One region of the Candidatus Pantoea communis genome, then DNA from elsewhere that is predicted to be linked to it. Evidence: predicted binding sites of a transcription regulator. Region 1 holds the regulator's gene; the other holds the start of a gene.
What was found. The regulator PhoB, encoded in region 1, activates phosphate uptake and scavenging genes when phosphate is short. The targets are predictions, from matches to a motif close to CTGTCATAAAACTGNCNNAT.
Positions count from the first base shown of each region.

Region 1 (3,340 bases):
CAGCAGCAACGTGAACAGCAACAGCGATCTCATCAGGTCTTCCGCAAATCAGGTCAGGAACATTGAACTGCACATTCTGTCGCGCCGCGATTCATCACGCAATCAATTGCGCCACTTCATCGTGCTTAACTGACCTTACTGTGCACGCTCTTCGCCACAATCAAACGTGGCGGCAGCACGAAACTAAAACAGGTTTCCTGATGCGGAATACTGGTGATTTCCAGCCGTGCATTATGGTGGCTCAATGCATGCTTAACGATCGCCAACCCTAAGCCACTGCCCCCGGTGGCGCGCGATCGGGCTTTATCCACCCGATAGAAACGCTCGGTGAGGCGCGGCAAATGCTCCTCGCTGATCCCCGGTCCGTTATCGCACACTTTGAACTCCGCGCCCTCTTTGTTACGCAGCCAGCTAATATCGAGGCGCGTCCCTTCCGGCGTGTGATTCACCGCGTTGTACACCAGATTGGAAATGGCGCTGCGCAGCTGTTCATCATTACCGAAGACTTTGAGGTGCGGATCGGTGCGGAAATGAATGCTGTGCCGACCCTGGCTCAGCGTTTCCGCCTCGCGCTGCAACAGTTGCAGCATGCCCGGAACATCCACCGTCTCTTTGAGATCGATAGCCGGTGCGGCCTCGATACGTGACAAAGTCAGCAGCTGTTTCACCAGGCTATCCATGCGGCGCGTTTGCTCCTGCATGGTATGCAACGCCTTGCCGCGCGTGCGCTCGTTCATCGTCGCATCGTCCATCATCTCCAGATAGCCCTGCAGCACCGTTAACGGCGTACGCAGTTCATGACTGACGTTGGCAAAGAAGTTACGCCGCGCCCCTTCCAGCTGGTGCATTTGGGTGACATCGCGCGCCACCATCAACCACTGCCCTTCGCTATAGGGCATCACACGGAATTCCATATGATGTTGATTGTTCAGCACCAGCGTCAGCGGCTTGTCAAAATCGCGTTGGCGAATATAGCGGGAAAACTCAGGATAGCGCAGCAAGTTGAGGATGTTCTGGCCATTATCTTCCGGCCAGCGCAGCCCGAGATGCTGTTGTGCCAGCCCGTTGCACCAGAAAATGGTGCCCTCTTCGGTGGTCAGGATCACTGCATCCGGCAGGGATTCCGCGCCGCTACGAAAGCGCTTAATCAGGTTACCCAGCTCGCGACGTCGACGGCGATTACGCAGTTGCATCTGGTACAAGCCGTAGAACAAGGGCTCCCAGCTACCGCGACCGGCGGGCGGCGTCATGGAACGATCGACCCACAGCCAGTGCGACAGACGCATCAGATTTCTAAAGTGCCAAAACATCACACCCGACACCGCGATCAGCAGTAGCCAGGGCAGATAACCGAACAACAGACCAAGCACCAGCGCGGGCAAACAGACCAGCGCCAGCTCAGTCAATAATCTCTTCCAGGAGAGTCGTTCCAGCACGGTAAAAGACTCCGTTTAGTAGCGGGCAGAGAAACGATACCCTGTTCCGCGTACGGTTTGAACCATGCGATCGTGGCCAGATACTTCCAGTGCTTTACGTAAACGACGGATATGCACATCAACGGTACGATCTTCCACGTAGACGTTGGTGCCCCATACATGGTTCAGCAGCTGTTCGCGGCTGTAAACACGCTCCGGGTGCGTCATAAAGAAGTGCAGTAATTTATATTCGGTGGGCCCCATTTCCAGCGGGGTACTTTCCGACATCACGCGATGTGAGGAAGGATCCAGGCTCAGGCCCTGCATCTCAATCACCTCTTCCACCGCCATCGGTGAAATACGGCGCATCACCGCTTTGATACGTGCCATCAGCTCTTTCGGTGAGAAAGGCTTAGTGATGTAGTCATCGGCGCCGACTTCCAGACCGCGTACGCGATCCTCTTCTTCACCGCGTGCCGTCAGCATCATCACCGGGATGTCGCGCGTCATGGCTTCACGTTTCAAATGTTTAATAAACTGAATACCGCTGCCGCCAGGCAACATCCAATCCAGCAGAATTAAATCAGGCCAGGGTTCGATCAGCTTACCAATCGCGCTGTCATAGTCTTCTGCCTCAATAGGCTGGTAATCATTCTGTTCCAGCACGAAACATAACATTTCACGGATGGGAGCTTCGTCTTCCACAACCAAAATGCGCTTAGCCATTATAACTCCTGCTTTTGTGACAATAGGTCACTGGGATTTGCGGCGCCATTATGCGTCAGTTTTATGACACTTTTATGAAAAACCCGACCTATGATAAATAGTTAAAAAACAGAAATGTGACAACGATTATCGCTTTTTTTTCTTTGCGATCTGAAGAGGTTATAATTCGCCTTCGCTTAACGAAGCAGGGAGTATTCATGCGCATCATTCACACCGCGGATTGGCATCTCGGTCAGTTCTTTTACAGCAAAAGCCGGGCGGCCGAGCATCAGGCCTTCCTGGACTGGCTGCTGGCACAGATTACCCAGCATCAGGTGGATGCCTTAATCATCGCGGGAGACCTGTTTGATACCGGTTCGCCACCGAGCTATGCGCGTGAAATGTTTAACCGCTTCGTGGTGGCGCTACAGCCGACGCACTGTGAGCTGATTGTGCTGGCGGGCAACCATGATTCCGTCGCGACCCTGAATGAATCACGCGAGTTACTCGCCTGTTTAAGTACGCGAGTGATCACCAGCGCCACGCCACAAGGCGAACAGCAGGTGCTGACGCTGCATCAACGCGATGGCACGCCGGGCGCGTTACTGTGCGCGATTCCCTATTTACGTCCGCGCGATATTTTGCGCAGCCAGGCGGGGCAATCCGGGCGCGAGAAGCAGATATCACTGCTGGAAGCGATTGAGCAGCATTATCAGCAGTGTTATGCCGCAGCGCTGGCCGAGCGGGCAGATCGCGCACTTCCCATCATTGCCACCGGTCATCTCACCACCGTTGGTGTGACGAAAAGCGACTCGGTGCGCGATATCTATATCGGCACGCTGGATGCCTTCCCGGCGCAGGCGTTTCCCGCCGCGGATTACATTGCCCTTGGCCATATTCACCGTGCCCAGCGCATTGCCGATAGCGAACATATTCGCTACAGCGGCTCACCGATTCCGCTCAGTTTTGACGAACTGGGCCGCGAAAAGAGCGTGTTCCTGCTGGAGTTCAGCGCTCAGCTGGATAGCGTCACTCCCCTCCCGATCCCGCAGTTCCAGCCGATGCAGATGTTGAAAGGCTCAATGGCGGAGATCGAACAACAGCTGGGCGAATTTAGCGAGGGAGATCGCGAGCAGCCCGTCTGGCTCGATATTGAAATCACCACGCAAGAATATCTCAGCGATTTGCAGCGCCGTGTTGAGCAACTGACCGAAGCCCTA
Region 1 is NZ_VWXC01000008.1:114,780-118,119, reverse strand. It holds gene F3J37_RS12590 (PstS family phosphate ABC transporter substrate-binding protein) at 1-33, opposite strand, end outside; gene phoR (phosphate regulon sensor histidine kinase PhoR) at 126-1,436, opposite strand; gene phoB (phosphate response regulator transcription factor PhoB) at 1,452-2,141, opposite strand; gene sbcD (exonuclease subunit SbcD) at 2,339-3,340, shown strand, end outside.

Region 2 (3,340 bases), on a different contig from region 1:
CGTAGGCGGACTCTTTCATCATCACTGGCGTCTGCTCAAACACATCACGCATGACCGATGCAATGTACGGAATGATCATGATGGCGAGGATCACGCCAGCGGCCAGAATACCGATACCGAATGCCGGGCCTGAGAACAGGGCACCCACAATGGGAATGTTCGACATGATGTTGCCGACCGGTGTCTGGAAGTACTCAGCGAACAGCGGAGCGAAGATAAACAGGCCCCACATGCCGTAAACGATACTCGGGATCGCTGCCAGCAACTCAATTGCGGTACCCAGCGGGCGACGCAACCAGTTAGGTGCCAGTTCCGTCAGGAATAGCGCAATGCCAAAGCTCACCGGCACAGCGATGATTAAGGCAATGATGGAGGTGACGAGGGTGCCGTAGATCGGTACCAGCGCACCAAATTGTTCGTTTGGCGCATCCCAGGTTTTGGTCCATAAGAAGGAAAAACCAAATTTTTGGATGCTTGGCCAGGAAGAGAAAATCAGGGAGACGATAATGCCACCCATCAACAACAACACGATAAGCGCGGAAAGTTTCACCAGCGCGCCGAAAATCATGTCACCTTGTTTACCTGGGGCTTTGAACGTCGGCTTAGTGGCAGCCATAAGTTTCTCGGTTCTCAGAGGAAGTTCAGGGCGGCATACCATGCCGCCCATCGGGTTGGTCAATCAGGGGAGACTGACCGGGTCATTCGCTTACTTGTAAATCGCTTTGCCTGAGCTGTCTTTGATGTTCGCTTTCCAGGCAGTACGAATCTGGTTAGCAACGCTTTCTGGCAGCGCAGCGTAATCCAGTGCGGTTGCAGTTTTGCTGCCGCCTTTGTAAGCCCAGTCGAAGAACTTCATCACTTCAGCACCTTTAGCCGCATCAGCCTGCTCTTTGTAGATCAGGATGAAGGTGGTAGAAGAGATTGGCCATGCATCGGCACCTTTCTGGAAGGTCAGGTCTTGAGCGAAAGATTTGCTCCAGTCTGCGCCTTTAGCAGAGTTTGAGAAGCTGGTTTCGCTTGGCGTTACCGGCTTGCCATCTGCATCCATCAGCTTGGTATAGGTCAGGTTGTTCTGCTTAGCGTAAGCGTACTCAACGTAGCCGATTGAACCCGGCAGACGCTGTACGAAGGCTGCAACGCCGTCGTTACCTTTACCGCCCAGACCGGTTGGCCAGTTAACGGTGTTGCCTTTACCAATTTTGCTGTTCCAGTCTGCGTTGACTTTAGACAGGTAGCTGGTGAACACGAAAGAGGTACCTGAACCATCTGCGCGGCGAACCACGTTGATGTTGGTGTCTGGCAGTTTCACGCCTGGGTTCAGTTTAGTGATCGCCGGGTCGTTCCACTTTTTGATGTTACCCAGGTAGATATCGCCAACGGTTTTGCCGTCCAGCGTCAGTTCACCTGATTTAATACCTGGGATGTTAACGGCCAGTACCACGCCACCGATTACGGTAGGGAACTGGAACAGACCATTTTTATCCAGATCGGCATCACTTAACGGCGCATCAGACGCACCGAAATCGACGGTTTTAGCGATGATTTGCTTAACGCCGCCTGAAGAACCAATACCCTGATAGTTGATTTTGCTACCGGTGGCTTGCTGATACTCTGCTGCCCACTTGGCATAAACCGGTGCCGGGAATGTACCGCCAGCGCCAGTCAGGTCGGTGGCTGCAAAAGCAGATACCGCGCTTACTGCGAAGGTGGCGGCGAGGATTCGGGCTACGGATGTACGCATCAGTGTCATGTTCCCTCCAGGGGATTTAAAAAAAATCAGGCTCAATGCCATTTTAGTTGGAGTCAGTGATTGCTGCTGGAGGGAAAATAGGACAGTTTGATGACAGTGAAATGTACGAAATATGACAGTTATATGACACCGTTTAAAAAGCAAGCGGACCCGTTGCAGGCCCGCCCTTTTTATAGATTATTCAACAGTAACCGATTTTGCCAGGTTACGGGGCTGGTCAACGTCGGTGCCTTTAATCAGCGCAACATGATACGAAAGCAGCTGCAACGGCACGGTATAGAAGATCGGTGCTATCACCTCTTCGACGTGTGGCAGTGAGATAATTTTCATGCCTTCGCTGTCGGTGAAACCCGCATCCTGATCGGCAAATACATACAGCAAACCGCCGCGCGCACGCACCTCTTCAATGTTCGATTTCAGCTTCTCCAGCAGCTCGTTATTCGGCGCAACGACGATCACCGGCATATCGGCATCAATTAGCGCCAGCGGGCCGTGTTTCAGCTCTCCGGCGGCGTAGGCTTCTGCGTGAATATAGGAGATCTCTTTCAGCTTCAGCGCGCCTTCCATCGCGATCGGATACTGATCGCCACGGCCCAGGAACAAGGCATGATGCTTGTCAGAGAAACCTTCAGCCAGGTTTTCAATCACTTTATCCTGCGCCAACATCTGCTCAATGCGGCTTGGCAATGCCTGCAGCGCATGCACAATTTCGTGCTCGGTTTCTGGCTTCATGCCATGCAGACGACCCAGTTTTGCCACCAGCATCAGCAACACCGCCAACTGCGTGGTGAAGGCTTTCGTTGAGGCCACACCAATTTCGGTGCCGGCTTTGGTCATCAGCGCCAGATCGGATTCACGCACCAGCGAAGAGCCGGCAACGTTACAGATGGCCAGCGAACCGAGATAACCCAGCTCTTTAGACAAGCGAAGCGCGGCCAGCGTATCGGCGGTTTCACCCGATTGCGACAGGGTGATCAGCAGACTGTTTTTACGCACAGCGGATTTGCGATAGCGGAATTCGGAGGCGATTTCCACATCGCAAGGAATGTTGGCCAGCGACTCAAACCAGTAGCGCGACACCATCCCGGAGTTATACGAGGTACCGCAGGCGATAATCTGGATGTGCTCAACCTTACTCAGCAAGGCTTCGGCATTGGCACCCAGTTCGCTGAGATCGATCTGCCCATGATTAAAACGACCAGTGATGGTGTTTTTAATCGCGTTCGGCTGCTCATAGATCTCTTTCTGCATGTAGTGACGATAGGCACCTTTATCACCAGCATCGTACTGCGCCGTGGATTCGATTTCCGCGCGTTTGGCTGGCTTGCCATCACGATCGATGATGGTGACTTCACGGCGCGTAATCTCGGCGATATCGCCCTCTTCCAGGTACATAAAGCGGCGGGTCACCGGCAGTAGCGCCAGTTGGTCAGAAGCAATGAAGTTTTCACCCACGCCACGGCCAATCACCAGCGGGCTACCTGAACGCGCAGCCACCAGCACGGATGGATCGCGGCTGTCCATGATCACCATGCCATAAGCACCGCGCAGTTGCGGGATCACGCGCAGTACCACTTCACGCAATGTGCC
Region 2 is NZ_VWXC01000006.1:212,291-215,630, forward strand. It holds gene pstC (phosphate ABC transporter permease PstC) at 1-616, opposite strand, end outside; gene pstS (phosphate ABC transporter substrate-binding protein PstS) at 707-1,750, opposite strand; gene glmS (glutamine--fructose-6-phosphate transaminase (isomerizing)) at 1,928-3,340, opposite strand, start outside.
Region 2: a site for PhoB is predicted at 1,861-1,880, ahead of pstS (phosphate ABC transporter substrate-binding protein PstS). Genes of this name have one in related genera too.